Regions from separate parts of the Streptosporangium heterodermiicola genome, predicted to be linked through region 1. Evidence: riboswitches for the same ligand, from Rfam matches in the RefSeq annotation. Region 1 holds a riboswitch; each other region holds the start of a gene.
The links. Region 1 has a riboswitch for cobalamin ahead of cobN (cobaltochelatase subunit CobN). Riboswitches for the same ligand answer to the same signal wherever they lie in the genome.

Region 1 (4,144 bases):
GTCTCGGCCTCGTCGACGCCGATCCGTCCCGCGCTGCCGTCCTCGGCCAGGCCGAGGGCCTCGCGCAGCCCGACGAGCGCCTCGCTGCCCGCCCACATCTGCCGGGCGCGGAGCATGGCCAGCACCAGGTCGACGCGCGGCTGCCCCTCGGGAGCGGCTCCCAGTACGTGCAGGCCGTCGCGGATCTGGACGTCCTTGACCTCGCACAGCCAGCCGTCGATGTGCAGCAGGAAGTCGTCGAACTCGGCGTCGTGCGGGCGGTCGGCGACGCCGAGGTCGTGGTCGAGCCTGGCGGCCTGGATGAGCGTCCAGATCTGGGCGCGGATCGCGGGCAGCTTGGCCGGGTCCATCGCCGCGATGGAGGCGTGCTCGTCGAGGAGCTGCTCCAGCCTGGCCATGTCCCCGTAGCTGTCGGCGCGGGCCATCGGCGGGACGAGGTGGTCGACCAGGGTGGCGTGCGCGCGGCGCTTGGCCTGGGTGCCCTCACCGGGGTCGTTGACGAGGAACGGGTAGATCAGCGGCAGGTCGCCGAGCGCGGCGTCCGGGCCGCAGGAGGCCGACAGGCCCGCCGACTTGCCGGGCAGCCACTCCAGGTTGCCGTGCTTGCCCACGTGGACCACGGCGTGGGCGCCGAAGCCGTCGGCCAGCCAGCGGTAGGCGGCCAGGTAGTGGTGGCTGGGCGGCAGGTCGGGGTCGTGGTAGATCGCGATGGGGTTCTCGCCGAAGCCGCGCGGCGGCTGCACCATGACCACCACGTTGCCGGAGCGCAGCGCGGCCAGCACGATCTCGCCCTCCGGGTCGCGCGACCTGTCCACGAACAGCTCGCCGGGTGCCGGGCCCCAGTGCTCCTCCATCCGGGCGCGCAGGTCCGCGGGGAGGGTGGCGTACCACTCGGCGTACCGGCTCGCCGCGATGCGCACCGGGTTCCCGGCGAGCTGCTCCTCGGTGAGCCAGTCCTGGTCCTGCCCGCCCGCGGCGATCAGCGCGTGGATGAGCGCGTCGCCGTCCTGCCCGGTCACCCCGGGCAGCTCGTCCTCGGCGCCGATGTCGTACCCGCGCTCGCGCAGCGCGGCCAGCAGCCGCACCAGGCTGGCCGGGGTGTCCAGGCCGACGGCGTTGCCGATGCGGGCGTGCTTGGTGGGGTAGGCCGACAGCATCAGCACCAGCCGCCGCTCGGCGGGCGGGATGTGCCGCAGCGCGGCGTGCCGCACCGCGATGCCCGCCACCCGCGAGGCCCGCTCGGGGTCGGCCACGTAGACGGTGAGCCCGTCCTCGTCGATCTCCTTGAAGGAGAACGGCACCGTGATGATCCGCCCGTCGAACTCGGGGATCGCGACCTGGGTGGCGGCGTCCAGCGGGGACAGGCCGTCGTCGTTCTCCTCCCAGGAGGCCCGGCTGCTCGTCAGGCACAGGCCCTGCAGGATCGGCACGTCCAGCTCGGCGAGCGCGCCGACGTCCCAGGCCTCGTCGTCCCCGCCCGCCGACGCGGTCGCCGGGCGGGTGCCGCCCGCGGCGAGCACGGTCACCACCAGGGCGTCCACCGTACGCAGGACCTCCACCAGGCCGGGCTCGGCGGTGCGCAGGGAGGCGCAGTACACCGGCAGGGCCCGCGCGCCCGCGTCCTCGATCGCCGAGCAGAGCGCCTCGACGAAGGCCGTGTTTCCGGCCACGTGGTGGGCCCGGTAGTAGAGCACCCCGACGACGGGCCCGTCCTGGTCGCGCGCCTCGCGCTCCAGCGTCCCCCACGCGGGGGTGGGCTCGGGCGCGGCGAACCCGTGGCCGGTGAGCAGCAGCGTGTCGGACAGGAAGTGGTGCAGCTCGGTCAGGTTGGCCGGGCCGCCGTGGGCGAGGTAGGCGTGCGCCTCGGCGCAGACCCCGCCGGGCACGGTGGACAGCTCCATCAGCTCGGCGTCGGGCGCCTGCTCGCCGCCGAGCACGACGACGGGCCGGGGACCGGCGAGCAGGGCGTCCAGCCCCTCCTCCCAGGCGCGGCGCCCGCCCAGCAGGCGTACCACGACCAGGTCGGCGCCCTCCAGCAGCGGCGGGAGGTCGGCTGCGGCGAGCCTGGCGGGGTTGCCGAGCCGGTAGTCGGCGCCGCTCGCGCGGGCGCTCAGCAGGTCGGTGTCAGAGGTCGAGAGCAGGAGGATCACGCGCCACACTCCAGGAGAGGCAGGGCGGTACGGCCCAGGGACGCCACGGCGTGGCGGGGGAACGGCGATGTCACGGTGTCGCGGGGGAACGGCGAAGAGCGCACGGAGCTTCCTCCCTCGGGGTCCTCGCCCCGGGTCGTCGTCGGCCGCGACGGCTGGAGTCTCCTGGCTCCCGGATCGGTGCTCACCCCGGCCTTCCCGCCCGTCGTCGGACAGTGGCCCGGGTGGGGTTCGCTCCCCGGTTACAGTGGCGGGACCGCGCCGGAATCACACCGGCTTCCTCCCTTTGCCGTCGCCACCGATGACACTACGGCAGTCCGGTTCGTTGCAAGAAACTGGCGTTAACATCCTTCGAGTGTCCATTGCCGACTTTTCCGGACGATCACGACTCGACGCGTGCCCCGGGGCGCTCCAGGTCCATGCCGCCGCGGACGGCGGCCTGGCCCGCGTCCGCGTGCCCGGCGGCCGTCTCACCCCCTCCCAGCTGCGCGAACTCGCCGAGGCCGCGTCGACGTACGGCGGCGGCGTCATCGAGCTGACCTCCCGGGCGAACGTCCAGGTACGCGGCCTCGGCCCGGAGGATCCGGACGGCGACGCGGGAAGCGATACGGAGAGCGATACGGGGAACGGGTTCGCCGCGCGGATGGCGAGGGCGGGCCTGCTGCCCTCGGCGACGCACGAGCGGATCCGCAACATCCTCGCCTCCCCGCTGACCGGACTGGACGGACCGGCCCGGCTGAACAGACCGAGCGGACCGAGCGGACCGAGCGACCTGAACGGCCTGAACGGGCCAAGTGGCATGGACGCTCCGGACCACCCGGACCGTTCAAGCCATCCAGGCCAGCCAGGCCATCCAGGTCGTTCAAGCCGTTCAGGTCATCCGGAAGGCGGCGGGGTCGTCGACGTCACACCGCTGATCGGTGAGCTGGACCGGCGGCTGTGCGCCAGCCCCGCCCTCGCCGCCCTGCCGGGGCGGTTCATGTTCGCCCTCGACGACGGCCGGGGAGACGTGGCCGGTCTGGGCGCGGACGCCGGGATCCTGCCCACGGGGCCGGACGAGGCCGCGCTGATCCTCGCCGGGACCGACACCGGCCTGCGCGTCCCGCTGGACGGAGCCGTGACCGCCCTGCTCGCCGCCGCCGAGGCGTTCCTCGACGAGCTGGCCACCCGGGACGTCACCGCCTGGCGGATCGCCGAACTCCCCGGCGGCCCCTCCCTGATCGCCGCTCGCGTGCGAACCGCCCTCGACCTCCCCGGTACGACGCCCTTCGACCCGGTAAGGCTGCGGGTCGTACCCCTCGGACCGGTCGGCGTCATCGGGAGCACGAACGGGACAGGGAGCGAAACCGGTGCCGGAGGCGAGGCGGGCCCGGGAAGCGGCACCCGAAGCGACACCGGGGGCGGCGTCAGGAACGACATCGAGAGCGGCACCGGAGATGGCATCGGAGACGGGAACGGCGACGACATCGGGGACGACATCGGCGACGAGGTCGCGCGGGTCGCGCTCGGGGTGGCGATCCCACTGGGACGGCTGACCTCCGCGACGGCACTGCTGCTCGCGGACGCCGCCTCGGGCGGGGAGATCCGGCTCACGCCGTGGCGTGGCGTGGTCCTGCCCGGCCTGGACCGCGCCGAGGTCGCGGGCACGGCCGCCCGCCTGGAGGCCGCCGGGCTCGTCGTCGATCCCGCCTCTCCGTGGATCGGTGTGACGGCCTGCACCGGCCGCCCCGGCTGCGCCAAGTCCCTGGCCGACGTCCAGGCCGACGCGGCGACCGCGATAACCGTCGGCACGGCCCCGCCGTCCGGGAGAGGGGCGGGCACCGATACGCTCCCCGTGCACTGGGCGGGGTGCGGCAGGCGCTGCGGCCGTCCGAGGGGGCGGGTCGCGGATGTGGTCGCCACCGGTGACGGCTACCGCCTGGAGCTGGACGGCACCGGCCTGACCTGTTCCGGCATCGAGGAGACCGCGGCCGCGCTGGCGGCCGCCAGAGGGG
Region 2 (4,144 bases), on a different contig from region 1:
GGTCCGCGCCTCGGCGATGCCGGCCAACGCCCCGATCCAGCTCTACAAGAACAACACCGACAACAAGGGCGCCTCCTACGGCTGTCATGAGAACTACCTCATGCGCCGGGCCACCTCGTTCGCCGACATCGTCAGGCACCTGACGCCGTTCTTCGTCTCCCGGCAGGTCGTCACCGGCGCGGGCAAGGTCGGCATCGGCCAGGACTCCCGGGGCGAGGGCTTCCAGATCAGCCAGCGGGCCGACTTCTTCGAGGTCGAGGTGGGCCTGGAGACGACGCTCAAGCGGCCGATCATCAACACCCGGGACGAGCCCCACGCCGACCCGGAGAAGTACCGCCGCCTGCACGTCATCATCGGCGACGCCAACATGTCGGAGATCTCGACCTACCTGAAGCTGGGATCGACCGCGCTCGTCCTGGCCATGATCGAGGACAACTACTTCACCCGCGACCTCGCCGTGGACAACCCCGTCCAGGCTCTGCGCGCGGTCTCGCACGACCCCACGCTCAAGTACGAGATCTCCATGCGCGACGGCCGCAAGCTGACGGCGGTGCAGTTGCAGATGGAGTATCTGGAGCTCGCCCGCAAGTACGCCGAGGAGCGCAGCGCCAACGGCCTGGACGAGCCCACCAAGGACATCCTGGAGCGCTGGGAGTCGGTCCTCACCCGCCTGGCGGAGGACCCGATGCAGCTGTCCAGGGAGCTCGACTGGGTGGCCAAGCTGGAGCTCCTGGAGGGCTACCGGACCCGTGACGGCCTGCCCTGGTCGCACCCGCGCCTGCAGCTCGTCGACCTCCAGTACTCCGACATCCGCCCCGACCGGGGGCTCTACAACCGGCTCGTCGCCCGGGGCCGCATGCAGCGCCTGGTGACCGAGGAAGAGGTCCAGCGGGCCATCGAGGTGCCGCCCAACGACACCCGGGCCTACTTCCGGGGCCGCTGCCTGAGCCAGTACAGCGAGTCGGTGGCCGCGGCCTCCTGGGACTCGGTCATCTTCGACATCCCCGGCCGCGAGTCGCTGCAGCGCGTCCCCACCCTTGAGCCGCTGCGCGGCACCAAGGCCCACGTGGGCGAGCTGTTCGACCGCTGCCGTACCGCCGCGGAGCTGGTGACGGCGCTGACCGGCGAGCAGTGACCTGCTGAGAGGTCCCAAGAGGTCCTGAGGGGCCTGAGAGGGGGAGGCGGTCCGGCCCCGGACCGCCTCCCCCTCGGCGTGCCCGGACCCCGTGACGACCGGATCCCGGCAAACCGGACACCCGGATTGACGGGGGACGGAGAACCGGGATACGTTCCGGGTGTTTTGTGGCGGTGCGAGGGAAATCCGGTGAGATTCCGGTGCGGTCGCGCCACTGTAACCGGCTCCCCGGAGCCGGAAGTCAGGTCACACTCGGCCGCCACCGACCTACGAAAAGGGACGCGTAAATCCCGGAGGAGGTGGCCGTGAGCCAGATCTCGGCACCGCACGTTCAGCCCATCCCATGGCCCTCGCTCACCCGCTGGCTGCTCGCCGTACCGGTGCTGCTGCTCCTCGCCTACCTGGTCACCTTCGACCAGGGAGCGATCTCCCAGGCGGGAAACTACCTGCACGAACTCATGCACGACGGGCGTCACCTGCTCGGCGTTCCGTGCCACTGAGCCACAGGTGATCACCAAACTCATCGTCCGGGGCCTCGTCGCCGGACTGCTCGCAGGGCTGCTCGCGGCCGTCTTCGCCTACACCGTCGGCGAACCGCGCATCGACCAGGCCATCGCGCTGGAGGAGGCGGCCGCCGCGGCCGCCGCCCCGGCCGGGACACACGACGACACCGGGACCGCCGCCCACTCCCACGACGAGGAGGAGGCGCTGGTCAGCAGGGACGGGCAGCGCGCCGGGCTCTTCCTCGCCCTCGGCCTGTACGGCCTGGCGATCGGAGGCCTGTTCTCCCTCGTCTACGCGGCCGTACGCGGCCGTGCGGGACCCCGCTCGGAACCGGTGCTCGCCGTCACCCTCGCCGCCGCCGCGTTCACCTCCGTCGTCCTCATCCCCTTCGTGAAGTATCCCGCCAACCCTCCGGCCGTCGGCGATCCGGAGACCATCAACCAGCGCACCGTGCTCTATCTGGTCGCGGTGGTCATCGGGATCCTCGCCGTCGCCGCGGCCGTCGCCGCCTACCGCTACGCCTCGCGGAGCGAACCGTGGGTGCGCTGGCTGTCGGCGGGCGCCACCTTCCTGGTCCCCGTCGTCGCGGCCTGGATCCTCCTGCCGGAGATCTCGGAGGTGCCCCGGGGCTTCCCCGCCGACCTCCTGTGGGACTTCAGGGTCGCCTCCATAGGGACCCAGGTGGTCTTCTGGGCCGGTGTCGGCGCGCTGTTCGCCTTCGCCGCCCGCAGGCGCGGCCCGGTGTGACGACCCCCTCGGGGGTCACCCGCCTGCTCCTGGTCTGCCACGCCTCCACCTCGGCGACGGTACGGGCCGCGTTCCCGGGTGACGAACCACTCGACGAACGCGGCCTGCGCCGGGCCGAGGGGATGGCGCGGGACCTCGGCCCGGGGCCCGCGGCCTGCCCACCGGAGCTGCGCTGCGTCCAGACGGCGGCGGCGCTCGGCCTGCGGGCCGAGCACGACCCGCTGCTGGCCGACTGCGACTACGGCCGCTGGAGCGGGATGACGCTCGGCGAGGTCGAGGCCGCCGAACCCGAGGCGCTCGCCTCCTGGCTCGGCGACCCCGGCGCGGCGCCGCACGGCGGGGAGCCGGTCACCGCGCTCCTCGACCGGGTGTCCGGCTGGCTCGCCGTCCGCACCCCCGGCAGGGCCGTCGCGGTCACCCACCCGGCGGTCGTCCGCGCCGCGGTCGTCCACGCCCTCGGCGCCCCCGCCCAGGCCTTCTGGCGCGTCGACGTCGCGCCGCTGGCCCGCGTGACGCTCACAGGGCGCGGCGGGCGCTGGCGGCTCAGCTACTCCTGATGGCGGCCCGAGCGCCCGGCGCCCTTTGATTTCGACGAGACGGACAGGAGATCCCGAAGGTGCCTGACTCCCGCTATCCCTTCACCGCGATCGTGGGGCTGGAGGACCTGAAACTTGCGCTGATCCTCAACGCGGTCTCCCCCCGCGTCGGGGGAGTGCTGGTCAGGGGGGAGAAGGGCACCGCCAAGTCCACGATCGTGCGGGCGCTGGCCGCGCTCCTGCCGCCCGTCGAGGTGGTGACCGGCTGCCGCTTCTCCTGCGACCCCGCCGCCCCCGACCCCGGCTGCCCGGACGGCCCGCACGAGGGTCGTACACCCCCGGCGCCCCTGCCCGCCCCACCCGCCACCGTGCGGCCCGACGAAGCTCAGCCAGATGGAGCTCGGCCCGATGGGGTTCAGCCCGGTGGAGCCCGGTCCGCCACCGTGCCGCGGCCCGACGAAACTCAGCCAGGCGTGGCTCGGCCCGACACCGCGCGGGACGGCGCCGCGCGGCCCGCCCGCCTGGTCGAGCTGCCCGTCGGCGCCTCCGAGGACCGCCTCGTCGGGTCCCTCGACATCGAGCGGGCCCTCACCGAGGGCGTGAAGTCCTTCGAACCCGGCCTCCTGGCGAGCGCCCACCGGGGCGTCCTGTACGTGGACGAGGTCAACCTCCTCCACGACCACCTGGTGGACCTGCTGCTCGACGCCGCCGCCCTCGGCACCTGCTACGTCGAGCGCGAGGGGGTGTCGGTACGGCACGCCGCCCGGTTCCTGCTGGTCGGGACGATGAACCCCGAGGAGGGGGAGCTGCGCCCGCAGCTGCTCGACCGCTTCGGGCTGACCGTGGAGGTCCGGGCCTCGCGGGAACCGTCCCAGCGGGTGGACGTGGTGCGGCGCCGCCTGGACTTCGAGGCCGACCCCGACGCCTTCGCCGCCGCCTGGTCGGACGAGGAGCGGGCGCTGGCCGCGCGCATCGCCGAGGCGCGCGCCCGGGTTCCCCGGGTCGTCCTGCCGGACGCGGCACTGCTCAGGATCGCCACCGTCTGCGCGGGGTTCGAGGTGGACGGGCTCCGGGCCGACCTGGTCACCGCCGGCGCGGCGATCGCGCACGCCGCCTGGCAGGGCCGCACCACCGTCACCGCCGACGACGTACGGGAGGCCGCCAGGCTCGCGCTCCCGCACCGCCGCCGCCGCGACCCCTTCGACGCGCCGGGCCTGGACGA
Region 3 (4,144 bases), on a different contig from region 1:
TCACGATAATGAAGGTGTTCCAGATCGGCGCAGCCGGAGGCGTGGGCCGCCGGCTCGCCCGCCAGCTCACCGCCCGCGGTGAGCTGGTCACCGGCATGCACCGTGACCCCGCGCAAGCCGAGACCGTGCGCGCGGCCGGTGCGACGCCGCTGGCAGGTGACCTCGTCGGCGACTCGGTGCAGGAGCTGGCACGCGGGCTCGGCGGGCATGACGCCGTGGTGTTCTCCGCCGGAGCCCACGGCACCGGCCCGGACATGACCACCGCGATTGACGGCAGGGGCCTGGAGAAGGCCGCGGACGCCGCCGCCCGGGCCGGAGTGCCGCGGTTCGTGCTCGTCTCGGCGTTCCCCGAGGCCGGGCGCGGCCCCCAGAGCACGGAGGGCTTCGAGCACTACATGAGGGTGAAGAAGAGCGCCGACGTCTACCTCGCCCGCACCGATCTCGACTGGCTCATCGTCCGGCCGGGGACTCTCCTGGACGAGCCGGGAACCGGCCGTGTCACCGCCGGCCTCGCGATCGAGTACGGAGGCGTGCCGCGCGATGACGTCGCGGCGTTCATCGACGCCGCCCTGCACGAGCCGGCACTGAGCCGCACGATCGTCGAACTCACCGCCGGCCAGACCCCCGTCGTCGACGCGGTCGCCAGGCTTGTGACCTCATCGACGGGCCGTCGCCCCTCCTGAACCCCGATCACACGGCAGAAGAGGGCGGTAACCGGAACGATGGGCTCCGTGGCGGACCCGGCACGGCCCGTGATCCGCGCTGGGCAGCGGCACCCACGCCTCGCCAGAGCGGGGCGCGGCTAGGGTCGCGGTATGCGCATCGTGTCGTTGTTGCCCGCCGCCACCGACATCGTGGCGGTGCTCGGGCTGGGCGCTGACCTGGTCGGACGCACCCATGAGTGTGACTGGCCGCCCGAGGTGGTGGAGGGTGTGCCGGTGGTCACGGCGGCGGAGTTCGCCGCGGACCGGATGAGCAGCAGGGAGATCTCCGACGCGGTGGGCGGCGCCGCCCACCGGGGCTCGTCGCTGTACACCCTCGACATCGAACGGCTGGCGGCCCTGGCCCCCGACGTGGTGCTGACACAGGACCTGTGCGAGGTGTGCGCGGTCTCCTACACGGGGGTGTCGCGGGCGGTGCGGCTGCTCGACTCCGGTCCGCGGGTGATCAGCCTGGAACCGCGCACACTTCCCGACGTGCTGCGCTGCATCGAGCACCTCGGTGAGGCGCTCGGGGTGGCGCACGTGGCGTCGCGGCGGGTCGCCGAGCTGGAGGAGCGGCTCGCGGCGGTGCGGTCGGCGGTCGCGGACCGGCCGAGGCCGCGGGTGGCGGCGATCGAGTGGCTGGACCCGCTGTGGCCCGCCGGTCACTGGGTTCCCGAGCAGATCCGGGCTGCGGGCGGTGAGCCGCTGCTGGCCGAGGCGGGCGAGCACACCACCGCCATCGACTGGGAGAGGCTGCGAGCCTCCCGGCCCGAGGTGGTGCTGCTGATGCCCTGCGGCTTTCCGCCCGATCGGACGCGAGCGGAGTGGCCTTCGCTGACCCGCCTTCCGGGCTGGGCCGACCTGCCGGCGGTCCGCGCGGGCCAGGTGTGGGTGCTGGACGGCCCGGCGTACTTCAACAGGCCCGGACCGCGCGTGGTGCGGGGCGTGGAGGTCCTCGCCCAGGTGCTCCACGGGGTGCCCGCCAGCGCTCCTGTCGAACGTGAGGAGGCGCACCGGGTCTGACGGGTGGTGCGGCCTTTGTCGTTGATGGGTGATGTGCGAGCATGGTCGGCGTAGGCGAGCGCGGACTGAGGAAGCCGGTGTGAATCCGGCGCGGTCCCGCCACTGTGATCGGCGAGCGAATCCCCACCACGCCACTGCCCCTCCCCGGGGTGGGAAGGCGGGGACGAGCCTCGACCCGAGAGCCAGGAGACTCACGCGGTCGCCTCCTCGATGAACTGGGGCGGATTTCCCCGGGGAGGAGCTGGGCTCTCGTGCCCGTCGAGCCGGTGGCCGCGCCGAGAAGCCCTGTGGCATTCCCTCTTTCAGATCCGCCCCGTTGTGCAGATTCCGTGAGAGGAACACGTCATGACGGGCAGACGCCCCATTCCCCTGCTGCTCGCCCTCCTGGTGTCCGGAGTGCTGGCCGCCTGCGGCGGCACCCCCGCTGAGAACATCCCGGCCGCCGCTCCGGCGGCCTCCGCGCCCGCGGGCTTCCCGCTCACCCTCGACAACTGCGGCGAGAAAAACACCTACGAGCGGCCACCGCGACGGGCGATCTCCATGAACCAGCACGCCACCGAGGTGATGCTGGCACTCGGCCTGGAGAAGTCGATGATCGGCACCGCCTACCTCGACGACAAGGTGCTACCGGAGTACAAGGCGGCCTACGACGCCATCAAGGTCGTCTCGAAGGAGTACCCGGCGTACGAGGCCCTCCTGGCGGAGGAACCCGACTTCGTCTACGGCGGCTTCGCCAGCACCTTCGACGAGAAGGAGGGCCGCAGCCGGGACGCCCTGCACAAGGCGGGCATCAAGACGTACCTGAACGTCGAGGAGTGCGCCAAGGGCGCGGTGTCGGTGGACCTGGTCGACACCGAGATCCGCAACGTCGCGAAGATCTTCGGCGTCTCCGGCCGGGCCGAACCGTTGATCACCACATTGCGGGCGACCCTCGACGGTGTGAAGACCAAGGTCGGCGACGCCGCCCCGGTCAAGTTGTTCGTCTACGACAGCGGCGACAAGACCGCCTTCACCGCCGGCGGCAAGGGCGTCGGCAACGAGATCATCAAGCTGGCCGGAGCCGAGAACGTGTTCGCCGACGTCGACAAGGTGTGGGGGGACGTGTCGTTCGAACAGGTCGCCGAGCGCGCGCCCGACTGGATCGTCATCTACGACTACGGCGACCAGCCGGTGGCCGACAAGGAGAGGTTCCTGCTGGCCAACCCGGCACTGAAGGACGTACCGGCCATCAAGAACAAGCGGTTCGCGGTGCTGCCTTTGTCGTCGGTGGTACTCGGCGTGCGGGCGCCGGGGGCCGTCGAGGCGCTGGCCCGGCAGCTGCACGCCGACCGGTTCCGGTGAGCGAGGCGATCGCGGGCGCCGTGCTTCCAGCGCGGCGCCCGGGACTGCCGTACCCGGTCGTGATCGGCCTGCTCGTGCTCCTGCTCGGCGGGGCGGTCACCGCGGCCGTCGCGGCCGGGTCGGTGGCCCTGCCGGCCGGGCAGGTGTGGGGCATCCTGCTCCACCACCTCCACCCCGCCCTGGCCGAACCGACCTGGACACCCGTGCGCGAGACCATCGTGATGGACGTACGGCTGCCGCGCGTCGTCCTGGCGGGGGTGATCGGCGCGGGCCTGTCGGTCTGCGGCATGGCCCTGCAGGCGCTGGTGCGCAACCCATTGGCCGATCCGATGCTGCTCGGGGTCTCCTCCGGCGCCAGTGTCGGGGCGGTCACCGTGGTGGTGTTCGGCCTGAGCGTGTTCGGCGCCTTCAGCCTGCCGATCGCGGCCTTCCTCGGGGCGCTGGCCGCGCTGGTGGCGGTCTACTTCCTGGCCCGCTCGGGCGGGCGCATGACGACGGTGCGGCTGGTGCTGGCCGGGGTGGCCACGGCCGAGGTGCTCTCAGCCGTGGCCAGCTTCCTGGTGGTGACCTCCAACGACCCGCACAAGACGCAGGCGGCGGTGCGCTGGATGCTGGGCGGCCTGGCCGGGACCACCTGGACGGTGGTGGGGATCCCGGCGGTGGCCGTCCTGGTGGGCACCGCCGCGCTGATCGGGGTGTCGCGGCCGCTGAACCTGCTGCTGGCAGGGGAGGAGGCCGCGGCCTCGCTCGGGCTGGACGTGCACCGCTTCCGGGCGGCGCTGTTCGTGCTGGTCGCCATGATGATCGGCACGATCGTCGCGGTCAGCGGGACCATCGGCTTCGTAGGGCTGATCATGCCGCACGTCGTGCGGCTGCTGATCGGCGCCGACCACCGCCGGGCCCTCCCGGCGACGGCGCTGCTCGGCGCGGCCTTCCTCATCGCGGCCGACCTGGCCGCCCGCACCCTGATCGCGCCGGAGGAGATCCCGGTGGGCATCATCACCGCCCTGGTCGGCGGGCCGTTCTTCCTGTGGCTGATGCGGAGGCGCTCCACATGACACTGACCATGGAAGAGG

Region 2: another riboswitch for cobalamin. It lies ahead of ACSC1Q_RS17600 (CbtB domain-containing protein); the one in region 1 lies ahead of cobN (cobaltochelatase subunit CobN).
Region 3: another riboswitch for cobalamin. It lies ahead of ACSC1Q_RS35050 (ABC transporter substrate-binding protein); the one in region 1 lies ahead of cobN (cobaltochelatase subunit CobN).

Annotation. Positions count from the first base shown of each region.
Region 1 covers NZ_JBPJSR010000013.1:237,221-241,364, reverse strand. Annotated here, with positions in the region: gene cobN (cobaltochelatase subunit CobN) at 1-2,150, opposite strand, end outside; cobalamin riboswitch at 2,287-2,459, opposite strand; gene ACSC1Q_RS27290 (ferredoxin-like domain-containing protein) at 2,506-4,144, shown strand, end outside.
Region 2 covers NZ_JBPJSR010000007.1:197,494-201,637, reverse strand. Annotated here, with positions in the region: gene dop (depupylase/deamidase Dop) at 1-1,135, shown strand, start outside; adenosylcobalamin (AdoCbl) riboswitch at 1,290-1,423, shown strand; gene ACSC1Q_RS17600 (CbtB domain-containing protein) at 1,441-1,635, shown strand; gene ACSC1Q_RS17595 (CbtA family protein) at 1,643-2,386, shown strand; gene ACSC1Q_RS17590 (histidine phosphatase family protein) at 2,383-2,943, shown strand; gene ACSC1Q_RS17585 (VWA domain-containing protein) at 3,003-4,144, shown strand, end outside.
Region 3 covers NZ_JBPJSR010000022.1:133,492-137,635, forward strand. Annotated here, with positions in the region: gene ACSC1Q_RS35040 (NAD(P)H-binding protein) at 9-683, shown strand; gene ACSC1Q_RS35045 (cobalamin-binding protein) at 816-1,727, shown strand; cobalamin riboswitch at 1,742-1,940, shown strand; gene ACSC1Q_RS35050 (ABC transporter substrate-binding protein) at 2,073-3,068, shown strand; gene ACSC1Q_RS35055 (FecCD family ABC transporter permease) at 3,065-4,126, shown strand; gene ACSC1Q_RS35060 (ABC transporter ATP-binding protein) at 4,123-4,144, shown strand, end outside.